2 regions of the Streptomyces sp. NPDC096152 genome follow, and region 2 is predicted to be linked to the other one. Evidence: riboswitches for the same ligand, from Rfam matches in the RefSeq annotation. Region 2 holds a riboswitch; the other holds the start of a gene.
The links. Region 2 has a riboswitch for thiamine pyrophosphate ahead of thiC (phosphomethylpyrimidine synthase ThiC). Riboswitches for the same ligand answer to the same signal wherever they lie in the genome.
Positions count from the first base shown of each region.

Region 1: another riboswitch for thiamine pyrophosphate. It lies ahead of ACIQ9G_RS31430 (thiamine ABC transporter substrate binding subunit); the one in region 2 lies ahead of thiC (phosphomethylpyrimidine synthase ThiC).

Region 1 covers NZ_JBIWFW010000010.1:213,197-218,607, forward strand. The annotation lists gene ACIQ9G_RS31415 (hypothetical protein) at 1-145, opposite strand, end outside; gene ACIQ9G_RS31420 (S8 family serine peptidase) at 686-1,723, shown strand; gene rlmN (23S rRNA (adenine(2503)-C(2))-methyltransferase RlmN) at 2,086-3,192, shown strand; TPP riboswitch at 3,284-3,391, shown strand; gene ACIQ9G_RS31430 (thiamine ABC transporter substrate binding subunit) at 3,484-4,566, shown strand; gene ACIQ9G_RS31435 (ABC transporter permease) at 4,590-5,411, shown strand, end outside.
Region 2 covers NZ_JBIWFW010000005.1:440,119-445,529, forward strand. The annotation lists gene ACIQ9G_RS19705 (DUF5326 family protein) at 173-385, shown strand; gene ACIQ9G_RS19710 (IclR family transcriptional regulator) at 661-1,554, shown strand; gene ACIQ9G_RS19715 (SsgA family sporulation/cell division regulator) at 1,653-2,090, shown strand; gene ACIQ9G_RS19720 (YibE/F family protein) at 2,245-3,672, opposite strand; TPP riboswitch at 3,744-3,921, shown strand; gene thiC (phosphomethylpyrimidine synthase ThiC) at 3,914-5,411, shown strand, end outside.

The DNA of each region.
Region 1 (5,411 bases), on a different contig from region 2:
GGTGGGAAACCTCCACCTGGTAGAACGTCGAGCCGTCTGGAACGCCCGTCACCGCCACCCGGAAGACGCAGGCAGCCGAGTTTGGCTTGCCCGTGCCGAGCTCGCCGGTCGCTACGACCTTCCCGGCCGAGTCGTACACCGTCACCCCTGCGCCCTCTCGGATGTCGTCGTAGCCCTCGTATCCGGTGCAGTTGTGGTGAATGGCGTTCGGTCGGGCCTGTCGCGGGCGTGGCGGCCTTCTTCTGCTATACGGGTGGTTTCCGTGCGCCATCCGGTGGTCGATCAGGCGCTCCTTGGGCGGCTCTCGTACCCGGGGCGCCGACAGTGGGCGCTGCGGCAGACGCCGCAGGGTTGCGCTGACCGGCGGGGAAAGCCGGGTGGGACGGGTCAAGGGCGGCGAACCCCAGGCCAGGCGGCGACAGCCCGCCAGAGAACGGTGCCGCCCGTCCGGCCCCGGAGGAGTGTCATGTTCCGCGCGCGTCCGATCCGGTCGCTGCTGGCCGCGGCCTTCGTACTGGTGGGCTTGGCGGCAGCTTCGGCGACCGCCCAGGCCCAGGGCTCGCCCACCGACCACCGCACAGCAGTCGTCCAGGCCCACGGTTCGGCTGCCGGCCGACCCAAACCGCTGCCACCTGTGCGAGTTTGCCGGCCGACAGCCAACTGGCATCGGGCGGCCTGTCTGGCCATGCTCAATCCCAACTTCAGACCCGTCGCATCCCTGCCACCGGGCGCCACGCCGGCAGGCCTCGGCCCGTCCGACATCCGCAGTGCCTACAAGCTGTCCGGCACCAACGGCGCGCGCCGGACCGTGGCCATCACCCTCGCCTACCACAACCCCAACCTGGAAAGCGACCTGGCCGTCTACCGACGCCAGTTCCACCTCCCGCCGTGCACCACGACCAACCGCTGCCTCCGCGTGATCAACCAGAACGGCGGCACCACTCCACCGTCCGGCACCGCCCCCGAATGGGCATTCGAGTCGTCCATCGACGTGGACGCCATCAGCGCCACCTGCTCGAACTGCCACATCCTGGTCGTCGAAGCGGACGACGCCACCCCTGCCAACATGTTCACCGCAGTCGACCAAGCCGTCGCTCAAGGCGCGAAGTTCATCTCCAACAGCTGGGTCCTGCCCGAGGCCTCGTTCGAGGGCGCGTTCGACTTCCACTTCAACCACCCCGGCGTAGCCTTCACCTTCGCCTCGGGCGACAACGCAGGCGTCACGCAGTACCCAGCCGCGTCCCCCTACGTCACCGCCGTGGGCGGCACCACCCTGACCCGCGCGCAGAACCCTCGCGGCTGGGCAGAAAGCGCCTGGAACGGCACCGGATGCGGCTGTTCCCTCTTCGAACCCAAACCGGCCTTCCAGCACGACACCATCTGCACCAACCGCACCATCGCCGACGTCTCCGCCGTCGCCGACAACTTCGCGGTGTACGACACGACCCCCTTCAACGGCTCCACCGGCTGGTTCGTCGCCAACGGCACCAGCATCTCCGCCCCCCTGATGGCCGGGATGTACGCCCTGGCCGGCAACCCCACCCCCGGAACCTTCCCCAACTCCTACCCCTACGCCCACCCGCAGAACTTCTTCGACATCACAACCGGCGCTGCCGACGGCTTCGCCGCGATGCCCGGATACGACGCCCCCACCGGCATCGGCACCCCCAACGGCGTTCGCGGACTGCGCGACCCCTCGGGCGGGGGGTACGGCGCCGCCTGATCACGGCGCCTTGAGCGAGCCGGAGGAAGCCTCCGGGGATGACCGGCAGCGGCCGTCGTCTTCATACGTATGGACGGCGTGCCGAACGCCATAGCGCTGGCGGAGATCACGGCCATGCCGCACGGGATGAACCTCCCGGCCCTCAGGGCCTTCGTCAGTGGTGAGGTTGTCTGGCACTCCGCACACAACCACCAGGTGAGGGTCCGGCTCGATGAGTGGCGGGCAGCGGACGAGTGATCATTCCTGGGCCGTCTCCGGGCCGTCCGAGGTCGCTCAGTAACTACCGGTGACGACTGCTGACGACAGTCGTCCAGGTCGACAGCCGCAGGTCACCCGATTGGATCTGCGACACTGGTAGCGCCATGCCTAAGCCCGGAGAACTCACTTTCGTCGCCCCGCGCGGAGCCAAGAAGCCGCCGCGGCACCTTGCCGATCTCACTCCTGCCGAGCGCAAGGAGGCCGTCGCCGCGATCGGCGAGAAGCCGTTCCGTGCCAAGCAGCTCTCGCAGCACTACTTCGCGCGGTACGCGCACGACCCGGAGCAGTGGACCGACATCCCCGCCGGCTCGCGCGCCAAGCTGCGGGAGGCGCTGCTGCCGGACCTCATGACGGTGGTGCGGCACCTGTCGACCGACCAGGGCACCACCCGCAAGACGCTGTGGCGGCTGTTCGACGGCACCCTCGTGGAGTCGGTGCTCATGCGCTACCCGGACCGGGTGACCATGTGCATCAGCTCGCAGGCCGGCTGCGGTATGAACTGCCCGTTCTGCGCCACCGGCCAGGCCGGTCTGGACCGCAATCTGTCGACCGCCGAGATCGTGCACCAGATCGTGGACGGGATGCGGGCCCTGCGCGACGGCGAGGTCCCCGGCGGCCCCGCGCGGCTGTCGAACATCGTCTTCATGGGCATGGGCGAGCCGCTCGCCAACTACCGGCGCGTCGTCGGCGCCATCCGGGCCCTGACCGACCCCGAGCCGGACGGGCTGGGCCTGTCGCAGCGCGGGATCACCGTGTCCACCGTCGGTCTCGTCCCGGCCATCCACCGGTTCGCCGACGAGGGCTTCAAGTGCCGCCTGGCCATCTCCCTGCACGCGCCGGACGACGAGCTCCGCGACACCCTCGTACCGGTGAACACCCGGTGGAAGGTGCGCGAGGTGCTGGACGCCGGGTTCGAGTACGCGGCCAGGTCCGGGCGCCGGCTGTCCATCGAGTACGCGCTGATCCGGGACATCAACGACCAGGCGTGGCGCGGGGACCGGCTCGGGCGGCTGCTCAAGGGCAAGCCGGTGCACGTCAACCTCATCCCGCTGAACCCGACTCCGGGCTCCAAGTGGACCGCATCACGGCCCGAGGACGAGAAGGCCTTCGTCGAGGCGATCGCCGCCCACGGTGTGCCGGTCACCGTTCGGGACACCCGGGGCCAGGAGATCGACGGGGCGTGCGGGCAGCTCGCCGCCACGGAGAGGTAGCGGCCGGGCGGCCGGCACCGGGACGGGACCGGTTGTGCCACCGGGGCGGGGACGGGCGGTAGTCTGAGGCCGTCCATATATCAACATCTTCATATTCCGACAGGGGAGCGCCACAGCGCTGAGAGTGCGGCAATCGGGCCGCAGACCCTCCGAACCTCGCCCAGGTCATTCTGGGTAGGGAGATCGGTCTTCACTCGAGCTGTTGCGCCCTGCCCGGGAACCCGCGGACCCCGTCCGCCGGACCCGGGCAGGGCCGCGTCTCTTCCTGGCCAACCCCAGGAGGAAAATCCAGTGCACACCAAGACCTTCGTGGCCGTGGCCGTCGGGCTCGGCCTCGTCACGCTGTCCGCGTGCGGATCGTCGAACGGTTCCGCGGGCGGCAGCGGCGGCGACACCAAGACCGTGACCCTGGTCAGCCACGACTCGTGGGCCGTGTCGAAGAACGTCCTCAAGGAGTTCGAGAAGCAGTCCGGGTACAAGGTCAGGGTCCTCAAGGACGGCGACGCCGGACAGGCCGTCAACAAGGCCATCCTCACCAAGGACAACCCGCAGGGCGACGTCTTCTTCGGCGTCGACAACACCCTGTTGTCACGCGCCCTCGACAACGGGCTGTTCCAGCCGTACCGGGCCAAGGGGCTCGAGCAGGTCGGCGCCGCCTACCAGCTCGACGGGGCGAAGCACCGGGTCACCCCGATCGACTACGGCGACATCTGCGTCAACTACGACAAGGAGTGGTTCGGCAAGCACAAGCTGACCCCGCCGCAGTCCTTCGACGACCTGGCCAAGCCGGCGTACAAGAACCTGCTCGTCACCGAGAACGCCGCCACCTCCTCGCCCGGCCTCGGCTTCCTGCTCGGCAGCGCCGCGAAGTACGGCGACGGCGGCTGGTCCGGCTACTGGAAGAAGCTCAAGGCCAACGGCGTCAAGGTGGTCGACGGCTGGGAGCAGGCCTACAACGAGGAGTTCTCCGGCTCCGCGGGCGGCAGGAAGGCCAAGGGCGACCGCCCGCTCGTCGTCTCCTACGCCTCCTCCCCGCCCGCCGAGGTCGTCTTCGCCGACCCCCGGCCGAAGACCGCCCCGACCGGGGTCGCCACCGGCACCTGCTTCCGGCAGATCGAGTTCGCCGGGCTGCTGAGCAACGCGAAGAACGGCAAGGGCGGCAAGGCGCTCGTCAACTTCCTGATCTCCAAGAGGTTCCAGGAGGACATGCCGCTGAACATGTTCGTCTACCCGGTGGTCGGGGGCGCGAAGGTGCCCGCCGAGTTCACCCAGTACGGCCCGCCCGCCAAGGCCCCCGAGACCATGGCCCCCGGCAAGATCGCCGCCAACCGCGACCAGTGGGTCAAGTCGTGGACGTCGCTCGTACTGAAGTGACCCCGCGCGAGGGCCGTGCGCCGATGCGTACGGGGAACGCGGCGCGGTTCGGCCTGATGGCCGTGCCCGTCGCGTTCTTCGCGCTGTTCTTCGCCTACCCGGTGGCCGCGATCGTCCGGCGCGGCCTCCGGGTCGACGGCTCCTGGCGCTTCGGGCGGCTCGTGGACGTGCTCGGGCAGCCCGACATCCGGCACGTGCTGTGGTTCACCACCTGGCAGGCGTGCGCCTCCACCGCGCTCACCCTGCTGGTCGCGCTGCCCGGCGCGTACGTCTTCGCCCGCCTCGACTTCCCCGGCCGGCAGGTCCTGCGCGCCGTGGTCACCGTGCCCTTCGTGCTGCCCACGGTCGTCGTCGGCACCGCCTTCCTCGCCCTGGTCGGGCGCGGCGGGCTCCTCGACCAGATGTGGGGCGTACGGCTGGACACCACGGTCTGGGCGATCCTCCTGGCGCACGTCTTCTTCAACTACGCAGTCGTCGTACGGACCGTGGGCGGTCTGTGGGCCCAGCTCGACCCGCGGCAGGAGGAGGCCGCCCGGATGCTCGGCGCCTCACCGCTGCGGGCCTGGCGCAAGGTCACCCTGCCCGCCCTCGCGCCCGCGGTCGCCGCCGCCGCGCTCATGGTCTTCCTGTTCACCTTCACCTCCTTCGGCGTGGTGCAGATCCTCGGCGGCCCCACCTTCTCCACCCTCGAGGTGGAGATCTACCGGCAGACCTCCGAGACCTTCGACCTGTCCACCGCCGCCGTCCTCACCGTCGTCCAGTTCCTGGCGGTCGGCGCGATCCTCGCCGTGCACGCCCGGACCGTACGGCGGCGGGAGGCCGCCCTGAAGCTCGTCGACGCCTCC
Region 2 (5,411 bases):
CTCGGTGTTCCCTAGGGGAACGGTCAGGGACGGGCAAGGGATGCGAGGCCCCCGCCGGGCCCGTTCGCGGCCCTAGCATCGGGTGCAGGACATCGACACGACCCGGCGGCGAGGAGCCCGGGGCCCGACAGGGTCCGGCGCCGGCCACGGGCGGAGAGTAGGGACGAGGGCAATGCGAGAGATCTTCGCGGGTCTGCCGTGGTGGGTGAAGTGGGTCGCGGTGCCGATCATCGCCCTGGTCGTCTTCGGCGGCCTGATCGCGAGCGTGGTCGGCTTCGTGATCGGCCTGCTGTTCAAGCTGCTGGTCTTCGTCGCCCTGGTCGGCGGACTGATCTACGTCGTGCGGAAGTTCATGTCGAGTTCGTCGTCGCGCAGCGACTGGTGAGCAGGGCGCGCGGCGAGCGGTGAGCGGGCGCGGCGGCGACCAACCGGTGTCGGTCGCGCGGCGGCCGCAGGGCATGTGGGGGAACGCCGGTGACCGGTAACAGGAATCGCATGTTCCCTCGCGGGAGGGAAGTTTGCCGGAGGGGCCGTCCGCGAGCGGTGGCGGGCGGATAGGGTCCGGAAATCGACGCGGGGGTCGGTCCCCCGCGGGCGGCGCACACCCCCTTCCCGTGTTCCCCCGCACGGGATGCCCCCTCGCGCTTCGGGAGTGACCCCTTGGCCACTGTTGACACCGCACCCGCAGAACCGCACGCGCCCCGGATGCCGTCCCACTCCACGGCGCTCCCCGCGCAGCCGCGCTCCCCGGCGCGCTCCGTGGCCCCCGTGGAGCGGCCGAGCCCCAGCGTCCCGGAGCAGCAGCACTCCCAGACCCTCATCGGATCTGTGCAGCGCGCGATGCGCCTGCTGGAGACGGTCGCCCGGCACGAGCACGGCGCGCCCGCCAAGCAGCTGGCCCGCGAGACCGGACTGGCGCTCCCGACCGCCTACCACCTGCTGCGCACCCTCGTCCACGAGGGCTATCTGTACCGGGACAAGGGCCTGTTCTTCCTCGGCGACGCCGCCGAGCGCCTGAGCAGCAGCGGAGCGGCGCAGAAACGTCGCAGCACGGTCGTCGACGCGCTCGCGCACTGGCGCGATGCGATCGGCGCCCCGGTGTACTACGCGATGTACCGCGACGGCGAGATCGAGATCGTGTGCGTCTCCGACAGCCCGGGCAGTCCCGCGGTCGAGGAGTGGGCCGACTTCCGTGAGACCGGGCACGCGCACGCGATCGGCCAGTGCCTGCTGTCCCAGCTGGACGACGGCGCCCGCCGGGACCATCTCGACCGCTACCCCGTGCGGTCCCTCACTCCGTACACGGTCCGGGACGATCACGCTCTGTTGCGACGTCTGGAACGGATGTGCCGGATGGAACCGGTGACCGAGCGTCAGGAGTACGCGCTGGGTACGGTTTGTGCGGCGGTCCCGATCACGGTGGGCACCACGGCGGCCACGATGGCACTGTCCCTCCCCGCCCACCAGGCCTCCCGCCTGCTGCCCGCGGCCCGTCAGCTGCAGGGCGAGGTGAGCCGGAGGATCGGCTCTCTGGCGCTCTCTATCAGCATCTGAAAACTCACTCCTTGTGATCTGCCGTGCACGTTCAGCAAGATGCACCCAGTGTGACGGGGACGATTCCCGGCCAGTCGACGGCAGATGACGGGGTAGCGATGCGCGAGTCCGTACAGGCAGAGGTCATGATGAGCTTTCTCGTGTCCGAGGAGCTCTCCTTCCGCATCCCGGTGGAGCTGCGGTATGAGACCTGCGATCCCTATGCCGTGCGGCTGACCTTCCATCTGCCCGGGGACGCACCGGTGACCTGGGCCTTCGGGCGCGAGCTGCTGATCGACGGGGTGGGCACGCCGTGCGGGGACGGCGACGTGCGGATCTCGCCCGCCGACAACGAGGCGCTCAGCGAGGTCCTGATCCGGCTGCAGGTCGGCGGCGACCGGGCGCTGTTCCGTTCTTCGGCGGCCCCGCTCGTGGCGTTCCTCGACCGCACGGACAAGCTGGTGCCGCTCGGACAGGAGGGCGCGCTGGGGGACTTCGACGCCCACCTCGACGAGGCCCTGGACCGCATCCTGGCGGAGGAACAGAGCGCGGGCTGAAGCGCTACGGCCGTCAGGGCGCTGTTGCCGTAACGCTTCGCCGTCCCAGGGGGCATCCGCCGCGTCGCCCTCGGCCTCGCCGGCGACACCGCCTGTGACCTCGTTCGCGACCCCGCCCCGTCCCCCTCGCCGTGACCCGGCCCGAGGTGCCGCCTCAGCGCCTGCGGCGTCGTCCCCGTCCGCCGCGCGCCGGGGCCGGCTGGGCGGCCGGTGCCGCGGCCGGGGCGGCTCCCGGGCGGTCGGCCGAGACCACGAGGGCGGCGAGGGCCGTGGTGACCGGGACCGAGGCCACCAGGCCGATCGAGCCCACCAGCGTGCGCACGATCTCCTCCGCGACCAGTTCGCTGGTGGCGACGGTCCCCACGCTGCTCTGCGCGATGGAGAAGAGCAGCAGCAGCGGGAGCGCGGCGCCCGCGTACGCGAGGACCAGGGTGTTGACCACCGACGCGATGTGGTCGCGTCCGATGCGGATGCCCGCCCGGTACAGGCCTCGCCACCCCATCGCGGGATTGGCCTCGTGCAGCTCCCAGACCGCCGACGTCTGCGTCACCGTCACGTCGTCCAGCACACCGAGCGAGCCGATGATGACGCCGGAGAGCAGCAGACCGCTCATGTCGATCGACGGATACAGGCCGTGGATGAGGCCGGTGTTGTCGTCCGTGTTGCCGGTGAGGGCGGCCCAGCCGATGAACAGCGAGCCCAGGATGCCGATCAGCACCAGAGATATCAGGGTGCCGAGCACCGCGACCGAGGTGCGCGCGGACAGGCCGTGGCACATGTAGAGGGCGATCAGCATGATGGCGCTCGACCCGACCACCGCCACGACCAGCGGGTTCGAGCCCTGCAGGATCGCCGGCAGGACGAAGAAGTTCAGTACCAGGAAGCTGATGGCCAGCGCGACCAGCGCCATGACGCCCCGCATCCGCCCGACGACCACGACGGCGAGTGCGAAGATGCCCGCCAGCAGACCCATGGGGAAGCGCCGGTCGACATCGGTGACCGAGTACTGGAGATCCTTCGGCGCGGAGGGCTCGTAGGCGACCACGACCTTCTCGCCCTCGTGCAACTGCCGCGACTGGTCCGGCTGTACGAACTCGGTGAATGTACGGCCCTTGTCGGAGCCGGTGTCGACCCGGACCGTGGCCTTCTTGCAGGTGCCGGAGGCCTGATCCGGCGCGGAGGAGCCTCCGGCGGCGGAGGGATCTCCGGCGGGGGCGGCGGCTGAGGCGTTCACCCCCTTGCAGCTGACCGCGATCACCCGGGTGACGGTGGCCTGCTGGCTCTGCCGGTCGAAGCCGACGCCGGTGCGCTCGTGCGCGGGGGCACCGCCGGGCCAGAGCACCGCGAGCCCGACGACCACCGCGGCGGCGAACGGGATCAGGATCGCCGCGATCACCTTGCGCAGGTGCTTCGAGACGGGCGTGGCGGGCCCATGACTGTGACTGTGCCCGTGGCCGTGTCCCCGCCCGTGCTCGTGGCCCTGTCCAGACCCGTGCCCATGCTCATGGCCCTGGTCGTGCCCGGGGCCTGGTCGGCCTCGTGGTTCGGGCGGTGGATAGGGGGACTGCTGTGTCGTGGTCACCGCCAGATCATCGCAAGAACGGCAGAGGCCCACTGTTCACCGCGCCACAAAGGACGCTAGCGTGGAGGCACCTTTGCACACGCGGGAGCTCGGAGCACCGGGCTGAGAGGGCGCTGACCTCCGTATTCGCGATGTTTCACGTGGAACGAGAGATGTTTCACGCGAAGCGTCGACAGACGGAAGCCGCTGCGTCGACCGCCGAACCTGTTACCGGGTAATGCCGGCGTAGGGAGTAGGTCTCATGACCAACAAGGACGCACGCACGCCTGCCTCCACGCAGATCTCCAGCGACGGGGAGGCCGGGAAGTCCATCGGCTGGCACAAGGCGTATGTCGAGGGCTCGCGCCCCGACCTGCGGGTGCCGGTCCGTCAGGTGCACCTCACCAACGGGAAGTCGGTCACGCTGTACGACACGTCGGGCCCGTACACCGATCCACTCGTCGACACCGATGTCCGCAGGGGCCTGCCGCCGCTGCGGGAGAACTGGATCATCGCCCGCGGCGACACCGAGGAGTACGCGGGCCGTCCCGTCCGCCCCGAGGACGACGGGATCAAGCACACCTCGCCGCGCGGGGGCCTGCGCAACCTCGACGCAGTGTTCCCGGGACGGCCGCGCCAGCCGCGCCGGGGGCGTGACGGCCAGGCGGTCACGCAGCTCGCGTACGCGCGCCGCGGCGAGATCACACCCGAGATGGAGTATGTGGCCCTCCGCGAGAACGTCGCTCCGGAAGTGGTCCGGGAGGAGATCGCGGCGGGCCGCGCCGTGCTGCCAGCCAACGTCAACCACCCGGAGATCGAGCCGATGATCATCGGCAAGCGGTTCCTGGTGAAGGTCAACGCCAACATCGGCAACTCCGCGGTCACGTCCTCCATCGAGGAGGAGGTGGAGAAGATGACTTGGGCGACCCGATGGGGCGCGGACACGGTCATGGACCTCTCCACCGGCCGCAACATCCACACCACCCGGGAGTGGGTGCTGCGCAACTCCCCCGTCCCCATCGGCACGGTGCCGCTCTATCAGGCCCTGGAGAAGGTCGACGGCAAGGCCGAGGAACTGACCTGGGACATCTACAGGGACACCGTCATCGAGCAGGCCGAACAGGGCGTGGACTACATGACGGTCCACGCCGGCGTACGCCTGGCCTACGTGCCGCTGACGGCGAACCGCAAGACCGGCATCGTCTCGCGCGGCGGCTCGATCATGGCGGCCTGGTGCCTCGCGCACCACAAGGAGTCGTTCCTCTACGAGAACTTCGAGGAGCTCTGCGAGATCCTCGCCGCCTACGACGTCACCTACTCGCTGGGCGACGGACTGCGTCCCGGCTCCGTCGCCGACGCCAACGACGAGGCGCAGTTCGCGGAGTTGCGCACGCTCGGGGAACTCAACACGATCGCCAAGCGTTTCCACGTACAGACCATGATCGAGGGCCCGGGACACGTCCCGATGCACAAGATCAAGGAGAACATCGACCTTCAGCAGGAGATCTGCGATGAAGCTCCGTTCTATACGCTCGGCCCGCTGACCACGGACATCGCGCCGGCGTACGACCACATCACCTCCGGCATCGGTGCCGCGATGATCGCCTGGTGGGGCACGGCCATGCTCTGCTACGTCACGCCCAAGGAGCACCTGGGCCTGCCCAACCGCGACGACGTCAAGACCGGGGTCATCACCTACAAGATCGCCGCCCACGCGGCCGACCTCGCCAAGGGCCACCCCGGGGCGCAGGAGTGGGACG